2 regions of the Terrabacter sp. 2YAF2 genome follow, and region 2 is predicted to be linked to the other one. Evidence: riboswitches for the same ligand, from Rfam matches in the RefSeq annotation. Region 2 holds a riboswitch; the other holds the start of a gene.
What was found. Region 2 has a riboswitch for cyclic di-AMP ahead of AB4030_RS13625 (C40 family peptidase). Riboswitches for the same ligand answer to the same signal wherever they lie in the genome.

Region 1: it holds a riboswitch for cyclic di-AMP, as region 2 does, so the genes downstream of both, AB4030_RS18305 (CHAP domain-containing protein) here and AB4030_RS13625 (C40 family peptidase) in region 2, are expected to answer to the same signal.

The regions. Positions count from the first base shown of each region.
Region 1 covers NZ_JBFRFG010000020.1:7,185-14,993, reverse strand. The annotation lists gene AB4030_RS18330 (AAA family ATPase) at 1-194, shown strand, start outside; gene AB4030_RS18325 (potassium channel family protein) at 384-1,100, shown strand; gene AB4030_RS18320 (TIGR00341 family protein) at 1,107-2,105, opposite strand; gene AB4030_RS18315 (GNAT family N-acetyltransferase) at 2,185-2,721, shown strand; gene AB4030_RS18310 (alkene reductase) at 2,926-3,996, opposite strand; gene AB4030_RS18305 (CHAP domain-containing protein) at 4,248-5,015, opposite strand; cyclic di-AMP (ydaO/yuaA leader) riboswitch at 5,119-5,305, opposite strand; gene AB4030_RS18300 (sortase domain-containing protein) at 5,580-6,389, opposite strand; gene AB4030_RS18295 (hypothetical protein) at 6,407-7,231, opposite strand; gene AB4030_RS18290 (iron chaperone) at 7,375-7,749, opposite strand.
Region 2 covers NZ_JBFRFG010000011.1:41,572-49,380, forward strand. The annotation lists gene AB4030_RS13590 (cation:proton antiporter) at 1-187, shown strand, start outside; gene AB4030_RS13595 (hypothetical protein) at 752-1,234, opposite strand; tRNA gene AB4030_RS13600 (tRNA-Arg) at 1,903-1,978, shown strand; gene AB4030_RS13605 (hypothetical protein) at 2,058-2,438, shown strand; gene AB4030_RS13610 (SHOCT domain-containing protein) at 2,925-3,323, shown strand; gene AB4030_RS13615 (carboxymuconolactone decarboxylase) at 3,409-3,720, shown strand; gene AB4030_RS13620 (DsbA family oxidoreductase) at 3,755-4,435, opposite strand; gene AB4030_RS13625 (C40 family peptidase) at 4,534-5,391, opposite strand; cyclic di-AMP (ydaO/yuaA leader) riboswitch at 5,394-5,558, opposite strand; gene AB4030_RS13630 (iron dependent repressor, metal binding and dimerization domain protein) at 5,765-6,460, opposite strand; gene AB4030_RS13635 (MFS transporter) at 6,490-7,728, opposite strand; gene AB4030_RS13640 (hypothetical protein) at 7,796-7,809, shown strand, end outside.

The sequences.
Region 1 (7,809 bases), on a different contig from region 2:
AGCGCGACGCCGCGCGTCATCCCGACGAGCAGTTCGCCTTCGACGGCCACGAAGCGCTCACTGCGACGATGCGCGATGGCTACGGCGGGCTCGGCTGGTGGCTCGACACGTCCGCGCTGACGCCCGAGGAGACCGCCGAGCGGGTGGTCGTCCACGCATACGCCCTCGGTGGTGTCCCGGCCAGCGGGCGCTGACGAGCTCTGGGCTCTGGCAACGTCCGGACGCGGCCGGTCCCACCGTCCTATCCTCGGGACAGGGCGCATGTCCCGCGACCCTCGAGGAGGGCAGCCATGGCGGAGTCCGGCACCGAGCCCGGCCCGAGGCCCCGGCGCTCCCGGCCCACCCGGGCGGACCGTGGTGCGCAGCCCCCCCGAACGCCCCTGATGTTCGACCGCTTCGAACTCGTCCTCCTCTTCGTGATCATCACCATCGCCGTCCAGGGGCTCGTCGACGTGAGCGGTTCGGCGCTCGCCCGGACGTTCGCGCACGCGATCACGGGACTGTCGCTCCTCGCTGCAGTCCGCGCCACCGGTGCACGCCGGCAGTGGCGCCGCGCCGTGGACGTCCTCGTGGTCCTCGTCCTCGCCGTCAGCGCTGCTTCCGTCGCGGTCCGCTGGGGCAGCAACGAGTCGGCCGTGCCACCCGAGACGTCGTGGCTGATCGCCGCCGCGCTGACTCCGGTCCTCGTGGCCCGCCGCCTGCTCCAGCATCAGGTGGTGACGCTCCAGACGATCATGGGAGCCGTCGCGGCCTACCTGCAGATCGCCGTCGCGTACGCCTTCCTCTTCCAGACGGTCGACGCCTACAGCGCGACGAACTTCTTCGGCAAGGACACCCCGACGACGACGTACATGTACTTCAGCCTCGTCACGATCTCGACGGTCGGCTACGGCGACTTCGTGGCCGTCACCAGCTTCGGCCGGATGGCCTCGGCGAGCGAGGCGGTGCTGGGGCAGGTCTTCCTCGTCACCTTCGTGGCGCTCATCGTGTCGCGCTTCGGGGTGCACCTGCCGCTGGGTCGGCACGCGGACGACCCTCTCGGGCCCGTCGGCGAAGCAGCCGACGAGCAGTCCGACGCAGACGCTGACGGCGGGACGTGAGCAGGCTCAGGTGGTGGTGCCGAGGTCGATGCTCTCCCCGACCGACCGCTCCAGCACGACGGGTATGCCGGCCGGCAGCCTGCCGCTGAGTTCGCTCATGAGCGTCGTGGTCGGGGGCAGGTCGAGGGGGGCCCTGACCTGGATGACGAGGCTGAATCCGTGGTTCGTCACGTCGACGATCTCGGCCCCATGCGTCGAGGCCAGCCAGGTGCGCGTGCTCTCCGTGCCGATCGCGGTCAGCTTGTCGACGGCGAGCGCGATGAGCGAGTTGAGGACGACCGGCACGAGGACGAGCACGACGAGGATCGCGAACGTCACGCGCACCTTCCGTCGCGGCGGCCCGCCCTGCTGCTGGATCGACCTCGTGTAGCCGAGGGTGGTGAAGACGAGGCTCCCGGCGAAGACGAGCGCCAGGAAGTTGGAGAGGAAGAGCACGAGCGCGCCGAACGCCAGGCTCACGCTGCCCTCCGCCAGGCAGATGCCGACGACGCACAGCGGGGGGACGAGCGAGATCGAGATCGCGACTCCCGGCAGGATGGCGGCCACGTCGCGGCGCGCCAGCGCGATCGCGCCGGCGAACCCGGTGGCCAGCGCGCTGAGCAGGTCGACGAGCCGCGGGCTCGTGCGCGAGGCCACCTGCGGGTTGCCGAGCAGGTCGTAGGGGCTCGGCAGCAACAGCGAGAAGAGCGCCCCGACTGCGATGACCAAGAGCCCGCCGAGCACGACGAACCTCACGGCTCCGGTCCGCTCCCGCTTCACCAGGGCCAGTGCGGTCCCCATGATCGGCGTCGAAAGCGGAGCGATGATCATGGCCCCGATGACGGTCGCGGTCGAGTCCGCGATGATCCCGGCGCTCGCGATGCAGGCCGCGAGCAGCAGCATGGTCCAGTACGCCGACCGCTTCGAAAGCAGGTCGCCTTCGTTGAGGTCGAGATCCGAGGTGAGCTCTTCGAACGTCCGGCGCTGGTTGGCCGGGAGCACTCGGGCCCGGATGGCAGTGAGCATGGCGCCAGTGTGTCGGAGGGCTGCGGATGCCAGGAGCCGTTCACGGGACCTAGCACGGGCGCGGCCTACGATCGACCGCATGCCTGACCCGCTCGTGCGTGACGCCACCACCGACGACGCCGCCGCGTGCGCGGCGATCTACGAGCCCTACGTCACCGGGACGACGGTGACCTTCGAGACCGACCCGCCCGATGCCGCCGAGATGCGGCGCCGCATCGCCAAGGCGCAGGCGAGGCACGCCTTCCTCGTCCTGGAGGAGGACAGCGCGGTCGTCGGGTACGCGTATGCCGGCCCGTTCAAGGAGCGGGCCGCCTACCGGTGGTCGTGCGAGGTGTCCGTCTACCTCTCGCCGGACCGGCACGGGCGCGGCGGTGGTCGACGGCTCTACGAGGCGCTGCTCGCGCAGCTCAAGGCGCGCGGCTACCGGATGGCCGCCGCCGGCATGACCCAGCCGAACGAGGCGAGCGCACGGCTGCACGCGGCGATGGGTTTCGAGCCGATCGGGACCTACCGCGGCATCGGCTGGAAGTTCGGTGCCGCGCGAGACGTCACGTGGGTCCAGCGACCCCTGGGCGACCCGGTGACCCCGGGGCAGGACCCACCCGAGCCAACCTGACACTCGCGCAAGTCCGCCGGGGTGGACCTGGTGAGCTCGGGAGGGGCCAGATCACCGCATCAAGTCCGCCGGGGTGGACTTGCGCGAGGTCGGGGGGCCAGATCACCGCATCAAGTCCGCCGGGGTGGACTTGCGCGAGGTCGGGGGGCCAGATCGCCGCGCCAAGTCCGCCGGGGCGGAGCTGGCGCGGCGATCCAGGCGGTCTCAGGGGAGGGTGGGGTAGTCCGTGTAGCCCTCGGCGCCGCCGCCGTAGAAGGTCTGCGGGTTCGGCTCGTTGAGCGGGGCTCCCTCGCGCCAGCGGCGGACGAGGTCCGGGTTGGCGAGGAACTCGCGGCCCACCGCCACGACGTCACCGAGGTCGCGCTCGAGGATGTCCTCGACCTCCGCGAGGTTCGTCACCGACGAGAAGCCGGTGTTGAGGATGATCGGCCCGCCGAAGCGCTTGCGCAGGTCGCGGACGATGTCGGACTCCGGGTCGCCGAGGATGCTGAGGTAGGCGAGCCCGAGCGGCGCGATGCCCTCGACGAGGGACTCGTAGGTGGCCGCGGTGTCGGCCTCGTCCTCCTCGAGCACGCCCTGGATGTTGTGGGCGGGCGAGATGCGGATGCCGACCCGGTCGGCGCCGATCGCCTCGGCCACGGCCTTGGTGATCTCGACGACGAGGCGCGCACGGTTCTCCGGCGAGCCGCCGTAGGCGTCGGTGCGCTGGTTGCTCGACGGCGCGAGGAACTGGTGCGGCAGGTAGCCGTTGGCGGCGTGAACCTCGACGCCGTCGAGCCCGGCCGCGACGGCCTGGCGCGCAGCGTGGACGAACTCCGCCACGAGCGCGGGGATCTCGTCGGTCTCGAGGGCGCGCGGGACGGCATACGCCTGCTGACCCTTCGCGGTCACGATCTCGCCCGGCGCGGCGATGGCGCTCGGGGCGACGCTCTCGAGGCCGCCCTTGTTGTCGGGGTGCGCGATGCGACCGGCGTGCATGAGCTGGACGACGACGTGGCCCCCGCCTGCGTGCACGGCGTCCGCGACGAGGCGCCAGCCGGCGACCTGCTCGTCGGAGTGGATGCCGGGGGTGTCGAGGTAGCCCTGGCCAACGGCGCTCGGCTGGGTGCCCTCGGTGATGAGAAGGCCGGCGCTGGCGCGCTGGCCGTAGTACTCGGCGTTGAGCTCGGTCGGCGCCTGGCCCTCGCCCGCGCGGTTGCGCGTCAGCGGTGCCATGACGAAACGCTGGGGGAGGTCCCAGCGGCCGATGCGGATGCTCTCGAAGGCCGTGGACACAGGCCTGCTCCTCACTGTCGGTGACTCTTGGGTGACTCGTTCGGTGGTGGTTGGCCGCAACCACCCGCAGCGGGTGGAGGTTTCAACTACTTGGGCGACAAGGCGCAGAGCCGGAGGAACATTCCCGTTTGTCCAGGGTTGCCGGGGGTTATCGAGGGGTTGGCGGGGGTATGCCGAAGGGGAGGATGCCGAGGCATCCTCCCCTTCGTACGGGCTCAGTCGCGGAGAACTCCGCGGTCACGCCCCGTGGGTCACGGCGCGTAGATGAAGCTCATGCCCCCGCTGAGGGTGACGGTGCGCGTGTCGTAGTTGTAGGCGCCGGCCGTCGCGTTCATCTCGATGATCGTCACCTGGTTGCCGTTGACGGCCGTGACCCAGCCGACGTGCCCCACGCTGGAGGAGCCGGCGACGCCGGGCTGCATGACGATGATCGAACGCGTCCGCGGCATGCTGCCCACGGTGTAGCCCGCGGACCGGGCGCCAGAGGCCCACGCCATCGCGTTGCCGGTCCAGCCACCGGGGTAGTAGCCCTCGGACTGGTACCACTTGTTGAGCGCGCCCCACGTGCACTGGCCCGGGGTGGCCCAGTTGTGCGACGAGCGCATGCCCGACGAGGCGCCGGGGACGGCGGTGTTGCTGCTCGACTTCGTCGACGAGGTGCTCGTCGTGAGCGTCGTACGGGTCAGGTCGCGCGAGGCGCGTGCGGCAGCGGCCTGGCGGGCGGCGGCAGCGGCCTGGCGAGCGGCCGCAGCCTGGGCGGCAGCAGCCTCACGTGCGGCCTTGACCTGGATGTCCTCGATGACCGTCGGCGCCGTCTTGGCGCCACGCTGGGCAGCGACCTGCTGCGCCGCGGGGGCGTAGCCGATCTTCGACAGCGCGGTCGGTGCGGCCGCAGCAGGCGCGTGGGCCGGGCCGACGGCGGCCGGGGCGGCGACCGTCGACAGGGTGTCGGCGCTGGCCGGGTTGGCGAAAGCGGCGACGAGGCCGCCGGCGGCGGCCACGACGGCTCCGGCCTTCATGGCCGGCTGAGCCGACTCACGAGCGAGGAGCCTGAGTTCGTAAAGGGAGTTGTGACGGCCCGGTGCACGGTGGCGGCCGCGGATGTTCTCTGAGTTCACGCTTGATGCCTCTCCGCGCCTACGAAGTTAGCTGTCGGGTTCGGGCGGAAAGGTGCCCGGGCTGCCTCCACCTCACGATCAGGTCGTGCGGCGGTGCGGTCTTCACCCCAAGGACATCCGAAATCGTTGCGTCGGACGTCCGGAGAAACGTGTGGTTCCTCCGCTCCTGTCACAAGGTTTGATCTCCCTCGCCAGGCGGTGACAGGACTAGGCGGTCCACCTCGCGAGAGCCCGACCTGGTGGCCGGGCTCCCGGAAGACTAAACGAGTCGACTGGCAAATGTCACGCCACGGTAACGACGCGGCGCCGGAGAGATCCTTGAATGTCCTCTTTGCAGGTCTTTGCCGCGGCTTTACCCGTCGCTGAATGAGACGTAGGTCACATGTAAACAGGCAACGGGGCGAGGGCCCACTGATACGTCGCTCCGTCCCCGTCCGGCGCATGCCGCCAGATAGGACGTGGCTCTCAGGTGACGGTGGAGAGGTGGCCGAAGACGACGACGTTGTCGCGGTACTCGTTGCGGCTGTCGGTCGGTCCGCCGCAGGTCACGAGACGGATCTCGGCCCGGGTGAAGTCGCCCTTGTAGACGAGCTCGGTCGGGAACTGCGTCTTCTTGAAGGCTGCGACCCGGTCGACCGTGAAGGTCAGGTGCGAGCCGTCGCGGCGGGAGACCTTGACGACGTCGCCCGCCTTGACCCGGCTCAGCTCGTAGAAGATGCCCGGCACCCCCGAAGGCGTGTCGACATGGGCGGCCAGGACGGCGGGTCCGAGCTGGCCCGGGGTGGGCCCGGCGCCGTAGAGCCCGACCTCCTGTGCCGTTCCCGGGACGGAGATCGTCCCGTCCCTCTGGATGCCGAGCGGCACGAAGTGTGTCGAACGCACGCCGATCGACGGGATCTCGATCCCGGTCGGCTCGGAGGCCTCGAGGAAGTTCCCGATGCCGCTGGCCCCACCCCTCGCGGGCGATGACGTACCAGGCACCGAGCGGGGTGCCGCTGGCGCGCCCGGCCCACCGGAACCGGGGGTCGCCGTTGGACCCGCGTCGATGGGGGCGGGAGGTGCGGATGCCGTGGGCACCGCGCTCCTCGCTCCCACCGCTGCGGGCTGCGGCCGACCAGGCGTTCCCCGGAGACCGAGCGTGAGCGCGACGATCCCGACGACGAGCAGGACGGCGGTGACGGCGAGGGCCGCCGCGGCACCGTGGGTGATCCGGTTGGTGATCCGGCCGGTGACGCGGCGACCGCTCGACGACGGCCGCTCGGGCTGGTCAGGCATCGAGCCGGCCCGGTCGCTCAGGCGCGCGTCCGCGCGCGACGGGCGGCGAAGACGCCGGTCCCGGCGGCCGCGAGCAGGGCTGCGCCACCCACGAGCATGAGCGCCTCGTTCTGGCCACCGCTCGTCATGCCGACGCTGTTCATGCCGACGCTGTTCATGCCGCCGCTCTTGAGACCGTCAGCGGCGAGGCCGCCGCCGGTGTGCATGCCGCCCGCGGGCGCGACGCGCAGCGCGCCACACAGGGCCGGGTCGGTGGCCTCGGTGGGGAGCGAGGGCATGAGGTCGCTCTTCGTGTCGCCGGAGTACTTGCCGTCCTTGTTGTAGTCGACGCCGTGGATGACGACGACGGACTCTCCGGCGGAGATCGCCTGGGCGACGTCGCTCGAGACCGCGATGCTCCCACGCTGGTAGGTCAGCTTGCCGCCAGGTGCGGTGTCGAAGCGGTCGATGGCGAGACCCGACTTCGGGCTCGTGTCGCCGGTCTTCGTCAGCGAGACGACGATGTCGCCGTAGGCGGGGCCGCCCTCGGTCGTGTTGAGGTGGCCGTCGCCGTTCTTGTCGTCGGACAGGCCGGGGCACTCGTGACGGGCTGCAGCGGCGAAGTGGATGTGCGCGGCGTGCGGGCTGTCGGCGAGCAGGCCGTTGGCGGCCATCGTCACGGTGATCTGGTTGCCCTTGACCTCGACCATGGCCGTGCCGCTTCCGTTGACGCCACTGCCGGCGACGGGCTTGAGGTTGGCGCTGACGAAGCCGTCGGCCGCGAAGGCAGGGCCGACGCTGAGGGCCAGGGCTGCGGCTGCGACGAAGCTCGCGCCGGCGATCCGAGTGGTGGTGGTGCGCATCTGTTTCCTCCTTGACGAGGAGATGAACCGTCCATTCCTGCTCTGCTTCAGACGGGGGTCGTCGTCGACCGTCTCCGCGCAGGGGTTCGCCACGGCAGGTCTGACTGGATTGGCGTTCCACCGAAATGTTTCGGCGCCGGGGCTCAGCTGTCGGACTGCTCCGACGCGGCAGCGCGACGCTTGAGGCACAACGCGGTGATCTCGGCGATCAGCTCGAGGGGCACCGGACGGTTGATCGGGAATCGCACGGTGTCCTTGGCACGTCGGTAGGGGCCGATGGCCTCCTCGAAGGCCGCGTCACCCGTCGGGACGGGGTAGAGCCCGACGTGGTTCTTCCAGCCGGCGTAGTAGACGAGCGGCTTGCCGTCGACGGTGAAGGTCGCCATCCCGTAGCTGATCTTCTCGCCCGCGTGCGGAGCCGCTTCACGAATGGCGCAGCGAACCCCCTCAAGCTGGGTCCGCGTCTCCTCGGGGTAGGAGGCGATGTAGTCATCGACGGACGCAAATCTCGGGGCCAATCCTGGTCCTCACCTAGTTCCGGACCGGTCTTGGAGGGGTCTAATCCGACTGTATTGGGC
Region 2 (7,809 bases):
ACTCTCCGGGCGAGTCAAGGCGCTGGCGCCCACGGCCGACGCGGCTGGGCCTCCCTTGCCGGCACCGGGGGCACCCGATCCGGCCGCGCCAGCGTCTACCTCCCGTGCTGGCGAACATCCGCAATCCCCGAGAGGAGGACCTTCCCCCGACGGTGCCGCCGATGTCAGGGCACCGTCAGTCGAATAGCCGCTCGTCGACAGCCCATGGATGGCCTGTCGACGACACCGCGGCACCATTCCCCACCGGGAGATTCACCGCACGCCGTATGCCGCCTTCTCGCCTCCATAGCGAAGGCGTGGCGGTTGCTGGGCCGATCGGGCGCACGTGCTTGCGGTGCTGACCGGTGACCGGTTCGTCGACAAGTCCGTCGCGCAGACTTGGGCGACGCTGCTGGACGGGGGCACCTGCCTGTGCTCGATGTCCGCCATGCACCGGATCCTGCGCGCGAACCACGCTGCAAGAGAATGCCGGCCGCCGTCTCGATCACGGTCCTGGCAGCACCTTGAGCCGCAAGTCCGGGCCAGTCAAGACGACATCGTTGGCGCGGGCCTGCCGCACCAGTTCCCGCACGGAGCTCGCTCGGCCACTGAGGGCGCCACTTCGCCGGCCCCAATCCATGGGCCCTCTTGGTGGTGGATCACACCTACCGGCGTCTTGCCGGAATCGATCAGGTCGACCCTTCCTACAACCCCAGCGGGGCGATCAGGCCTCTTGCGTCTTAGTGCGAAACCCGACCGAGGCGGCGCGCCGTCACCCGACCGACAGCGTGAGGTCCATGCCGCGATCCTTGTGGCTGTCGACAGAGCACCACAGCTCGTACGAGCCCCTCTGGAGCGTCACGGTCAGCACAGCCGCCTGTCCCGGTGACACCGTCGCCGTGGTCTGTTGGCTCACCCCGGGCCCTTGGATGTTGAGGTTGTGCGCGAATGAACCCTCGTTGTGGACGGTGAAACTGTGGGTGCCGGCGGTCAGCGTAGCTGGGGTCAGGCTTATCGAGAACTCCTTCTCCACGACGCTGACCGGCGTGCCCTTCGCCGCCGCGGAGCCGGTCGGAGCCGCTGTCGGGCTGGCGCCGCCGATCAGGCCGCCGCCGGTGGAGGTACAGCCCGCAAGAGCGAATGCTGCCGCCGCGGCGACGGTGACGAGGTGGTTCCTGCCCGCGTGGTGCATGATCCGACCTCCAATCGCGATGTTCTCACTTTGGGTGACGACGGCGCTGCCAGCACGGTTCACGCCGGGCTGGACACCGCGAATACCAAGCCGGCGCGGCGGAGGCGGGGCATCGCCCGGTGTCCGGTCACCCACACCAGCGCGACAGCAACCAGAATCACTCCTCAAGCGAAGGGAGGGCCTGCGCGCGTCTGCGGAGGTCTGGACGGGCGCTCGATTCAGGGTTTGCGGTCCGCCCGTGGGCTCTCCCGACACCCCCGGGCGTCTGCTGCTCATGCCGCGCTGAAGACGGCTCCGCTCGTCCGACTTGCCGCAGATGGTGCGCGTCGTGGCGCCGGTGGCAGCCATGCGCAACTCCGCCGGGCAGCGTCAAGACTGCGCCAAGTAGTAGGGGGTTGACGCCCGGCGGCTCGCACCAAGCGCGGCTGCGTGATCACACGATCGGCCCGCGCCTTCGCAGCGCGGGCGGGGCTTGCCCCCCTCATCACCATCAGCGACGGCAGACCATCCCGGCCATGACGAGGGCTTCACGACGTCTCCCGACACACCCACTTGCGTCTACAGCTCACGCCGCTGATGGTGCGTCTCGTGGCGCCGTGGGCTGCCCTGCACCAAAGCGCCGGAGAGGTCCAGTAGCCTGTCCCCGTTGGCCGGCCCGACGGGCCTCGTTACAGCGAGGGTTACAGCGACCCTTGCAGCGAGGTTTCCAGTGAGGGTTTCAGCCATGCCCCGCCCTCGTAGCTCAGGGGATAGAGCACCGCTCTCCTAAAGCGGGTGTCGCAAGTTCGAATCTTGCCGGGGGCACCAACTCATTTCTCGCTCACGCTCGCGCGCACGCTTGATTGATTCGTCGTGCCGCTGCTGGCTCGGGGCTACAGTCCCTCCCGTGGACGCCCAGCAAGCAGCGGAGGACGCAGTGGGGGCGGCCCGAGCAATCCTCGAGCAAGAGGCCCGGGACGGGGTGCACGTCGAGTCGGTGTTCTGGTACGGCGCCGTCGAGATCGGGACTGAGAACCTCGTCGTCTGGGTCCTCCTCGCAGGGGCGCCGGACGACGTTCTGCCCGAGTGGTACTTCCCCGTCCCCGGACAATTGGCGGGCATCCAGGCCCGGCTCGCCTCGAGCTTGCGCGAGTGGCTCGACGAGATGCGTGACGCGGTGCGGGCGGAGTTCGCGAAGGTCGGCTGGCCCGATCCGACACGTGTTGCGGTCGGCTTCGACAGCTCGAATCGTGTCGAAGCAGCAGGTGGTTTCGCCTACTTCAAGTGACGAGGCGGACCGCGGGCCGTCAGCAGGACGTCGTGGGGTCTCGGACCGCGACGAGCGTGCGCGGCATCATCCGCAGAGGCTGATCCGCCGGCCACGGCAAGCGATCCCCGCTCTGCTTCCCCCGGCCGGGTCCTGGGATGCCGGGCTGGCGCAACAGGTGTCGCGAGCATCCGTGCTCCCACCGAGGACGGGTACCTCGAGCCGACGCCATCGTCACGCAGATCCACCGCACCCCGCGTCCCCGGCCGCAGACATCGACGGGGCCTTCCAGCCCGTTCTCGTGCCCAAGCGGCTCCAGACGGTTCCCCAGGGCCCCCAGGCGACGGCGCACATCTCACCCGAGACGGGCGATGCGTCCCCCCTTGCGGCGGCCGAGTCTGGGGTTGTGGGCCTGACTTGCAGGCCACACATCACGTCCTTTTGGCGTCGCAGCTGCGCTCACCAGGCAGACCGGCGCCCGACGGACACGAACCTAGGGAGCAACGAATGGACTCCATGACCAACAGCTTCGGGGAGGTCCTCCTCTGGAGTTTCTGGTTCTTCATCTGGATCGCCGCGATCATGGTGTGGTTCCGGTGCATCTTCGACCTCTTCAGCGACTCCGAGCTCAGCGGCTGGGCCAAGGCCGGCTGGTCCATCGTCCTGATCTTCCTGCCCTGGCTCGGCGCCCTCATCTACCTGATCGCCCGCGGCCGGAGCATGACGAAGCGGCAGATGTCCGCCGCGGCCGAGCGGCAGGCCGCGCAGGCCGACTACATCCAGCAGGTAGCGGGGACGACGAGCCACAATCCTGCCTCGCAGATCGCCGACGCCAAGGCCTTGCTCGACTCGGGAACCATCACCCAGTCGGAGTTCGACGGGCTCAAGGCGAAGGCCCTCGCCTGACGCCGTCCGCCCGACCAAAGTTTTCCACGACCGAGAGGAACGCACCATGTCAGACGAAACGCCACTGATCGACACCATCGCGGACATGACCGCCGCATCCGTCGTACGGGCGAACCTCAGCCCCGAGGTGCTCATGCTCGTACGCCTGGCCGCGCTGGCGGCCGTCGACGCCCCCGCCAGTTCGTACGTGCTCAACATCGCGGCGGCCGCCGACACCGAGCTGACGCTGGAGGACGCCCAGAGCGTGCTCGTTGCCGTGGCGCCCATCATCGGCGGCCCCAAGGCCATGTCAGCCGGCGAGAAGATCACCACGACCCTCGGCCTGATGATCGCCACCGCGGTCCAGGCGGAGCTCGAGGCGGAGGCGCAGGCCGGAGGCGCCGCAGACGACACCTGACCGTGGTCCGGCGGCCCCGGCGGCCCGGCGAAGGTCAGACGGTCTGGGTGGCCACCCCGCGCAGGAGCGCGAGGTAGTCCTCGACCGGATGTGCCCCCGACACCGCGGCATACCCGTTGGCGACGACGAACGGTGTCGCCGTGACTCCCATGGACCGCGCCTGCTCCTCGTCGGCCCGCACGTGCTCGGCATACGTCTCGGAGGCGAGGACCGCGGAGACGCGACGCTCGTCGAGTCCGCACTCGGCCGCAAGGCGCTGCAGGACCTCGTGGTCGTCGATGGCGAGGCCCTCGGTGAAGTGGGCCGCGTGGAAGCGCTCGACCGCGGCCGACCGCAGGGCCGGCCCACCCATCTCCCCGGCGAGGGCGCACAGCCGGTGGGCGTCGAAGGTGTTGGCGCGCACCGCGCGGTCCCAGTCGAAGACGAGGTCGTCAGCCTGGGCCACCTCGCTGGCCTTGGCGTTGAGGAGCCGACCGGCGCCCGCGTCACCGTGCTGCATCGACAGGTGCTCGTCCACGGGCACCTGGCCGCCCACCGGCACGTCGGGGTGCAGCTCGAAGGAGCGCAGGCGCACGCTGACGTCGTGCGGTCGCTCGAAGGCTGCGACGGCAGCCTCGACGCGGCGCTTGGCGATCCAGGAGTACGGGCAGGTCAGGTCGCCCCAGAGGTCGAGCTCGATGAGGGTCGTGGACTCGGCAGCAGGCTGGTCGGTCATCGACTCAGTCAACCACGGGCGCCTGCCGGGCCGGGAGATGCGTGATGCCCCCACCGACGTCGGTGGGGGCATCACGTATGCGGCGTGAGAGGTGTCGCTCAGAAGCGGCCGTAGCCCGAGGGCGTGGTCCAGATCGAGTGGTTGCCGACCGTCGTGCCGGAACGCTGGGCGTCGATCAGGCGGCCCGGGCTGACGTAGATGCCCACGTGGTAGGCAGGCGTACCGAAGAACACCAGGTCGCCGGGGCTGGGGCTGCTGACCCGCGTGGCCGCCGACTGCTGGGCCGAGGCCGTGCGCGGGATCGAGATGCCGGCCTGGCGGTAGACGTACGAGGTGAAGCCCGAGCAGTCGAAGCCGGAGGGGGTGGTGCCGCCGTAGACGTAGGGCACACCGAAGAGCGACTGCGCGATGCCGACGATGCCGCTGGCACTCGGGGCAGGTGCCGGGGCGGGGGCCGCAGCCGGAGCGGCGTTGAGCGCGGGGCGCTGGGCCGAGGTGGAGCGCGAGGCGCGCTGCGTGGCGGCCTGACGAGCAGCGGCGGCCTGCGCGGCGGCGGCCTGGTCGGCTGCAGCCTGCTTCGCGGCCTGGGCTGCGGCCAGCTCATCGGCGGCCTTCTGCTGGGCGGCACGCTCGGTCTTGACCTGGATGTCCTCGATCACGAGGGGCTTGACCTGGGCCTGCTTGAGGGCGGGCGCGGCGTAGCCGATCGAGGACAGGGCGTTGCCGGCAGCCGGGGTGCCGACCTGCGGGCCCACTGCGGCGGGCGCGGTGACGCTGCTCGTGCCGTCGGCGGCGTTCGCCGTGCCGGCGAACGAGGCGACGAGGCCACCCGTGGCCGCCACGATCGCGGCGCCCTTCACGGCGGGCTGAGCAGACTCCTTGGCGATCGTCTTGAGCTCTGCGATCGCGTTGAATCGACCGGGGGCGCGATGGCGCCCGGGAACGTTCTGAGCCACGGTTGACCTCTCGACGCCTGCGAGGTGAGCTGTCGGGTTCGGGCTGGAGGTACTGCCCGGCCTTCGCTCGGACCAGGTTCGGTCCACGGAGGGCTTCACCCCAAGGGCGTCTCTCGACGCCCGGAGAAAGTGGTTCCCCCGCTCCTGCCATGCGGTTCGTGCCGAGCCACGTGGTCGATGGCAGGACTAGGCGGTTCGACCCGGGGCACTCGCTCGACGGGGAGAGCAAGTTCGCCCACCGTACCCAAGTCAGTGGGCCTTGTCACCCCGATGCCACGCGGAAGTAAAGGATTTTCAAACACCCGGCCAAGATGTGGCATAACCACACATATCGACCGTGCAATGCCGGGCAAACCCTGACGACTCCCGTTGGTCAGACGGACTGGCAGAAGACGTGGACGGCGACCGTGTAGGGCAGGGAGACGCCCGTGGACGGCTCGCTGCCCTCCCGGACGGCGACGACACGGGCACCGTCGCGCACGACCGCGACCCGGGCGCCGGGCATCACCCCCGCGCTCGTCAGCAGCGCCAGCGCCTCGGGGTCGACCTGCACGGGCTCGCCGATGCGCCGGATCGTCACGACCGCGGGGGCGTCGCCCACCGCCGCGGCCAAGGTGACCAGGCCGGTGAGAAAGTCCGCGTCCTGGCGCACGCCCAGCTCGTCGAGCCCCGGGATGGGGTTGCCGTAGGGCGACTCGAGGCCCTCGCCGATGAGGCCGAGGATCTTGCGCTCGACCTTCTCGGACATGACGTGCTCCCACCGGCAGGCCTCGTCGTGGGCGTACTCCCACTCGAGGCCGATGACGTCGACGAGCAGGCGCTCGGCCAGCCGGTGCTTGCGCATGACACGGGTGGCGAGCAGCCGTCCGTGGTCGGACAGCTCGAGGTGACGGTCGCCCGAGACGGCGACGAGCCCGTCGCGCTCCATGCGGGCCACCGTCTGCGACACGGTGGGGCCCGAGTGGCCGAGACGCTCCGCGATGCGCGCGCGCAGGGGCACGATGCCCTCCTCCTCGAGCTCGAAGATGGTGCGCAGGTACATCTCGGTGGTGTCGATCAGGTCCGTCACGGTCATACCTTCTCAGAGTCGGGGAGCGCTCACGGACCGCTCGTCGCCGGGTCACGATCGCGAACCCGGGTCGGGTCGTGCCGTGGCACCCAGAGGCGCAGCCAGCCGGCCCCGACGACGGCACCCGCACCGAGCACCACGGCGGAGGCACCGAGGGACATGATGGCGCTCAGCCCTGACAACGCCAGCGGGCCCGCGGCCCTTCCCAGGTCGGCGCAGAGGCGCCAGCCGCCGAGGAACTGGGCTCGCCCGTCCGCGGGGGACGCGTCCGCCCCGAGGGTCATGATGAGGCCTGCCCCGAGACCGTTGCCGATGCCGAGCACGGTGGCGGCGGCCGTCACGGCCACGAGGCTCGTCGCCAGCGGCATCAGGGCCATCCCCAGACCGAGCACGAGCATGCTCGGCACGGCAGCGGCCACCCGACCGTGGCGGTCCATGAGCCACCCCGACGGATAGAAGAGCGCCATGTCGATGGCGCCGGCCACGCCGAAGACGAGTGACGTCTGCGCCGGGGAGAAACCGACCGACTCGGCCCACAGCGGGACGAGGGCCTCGCGGATGGCACGCGCGCCGGCCACGCACATGGCTCCGGTGCCCAGCGTCAGCAGGACGTGCCGGTGCTGCAGGAGCACCGACGCCACGCTGCGCGGGGGCCCGCCGCCGGTGAGTAGATGCGCCGACCCGGTGATGTCGGGCGCGAGGAGGACGAGGACGAAGGCGGCGATGCTCGCGACGCCGCCCACGGCATACGCGGACTCCGTGCCCCAGGCGGCGATGACGAGCGAGCCGATGAAGGGTCCGACGAAGTAGCCGATGCGGTGCACCCCGCCGAGGGTCGACAGCGCCCGCGCCCGCATCGCGACCGGGACGGCCTCGGTGAGGTAGGCCTGCCGGGCCAGCCCGAAGAGGGAGCCCGCGAGGCCGATGACGAGGACGCCGACGAAGAGCATGACGAGGCCGCCCGCGAGCGCCGAGACGAGCATGCCGGCCGCCTCGATCACGGCGGCGACGAGCAGCGCGCGGCGCTCACCGATGCGCGCGGCGAGCGCGCCCGAGGGCAAGTCGCCGTGCAGCTGACCCACGCCCATCATCGCGACGAGGAGGGCGGCAACCCCGACCGAGGCGCCGAGCTCGCGCGCCGACACGGCGATGATCGGCGACACCGCCCCCGCGCCCGTCGACCCGAGGAGGGTGGGGCCGTATGCCGACAGCGCGATCGCGCGCAGGCCGCCGGGCTCCTGCACGCCGTCCCCGCGAATCTCGGTCACGCCACAGGACCCTAACGATTGGGTTTCTCCGGTGGCCCGCCCGACCTGCCGACGAAAACATGGGCGGGTGGCGGCGGGCGA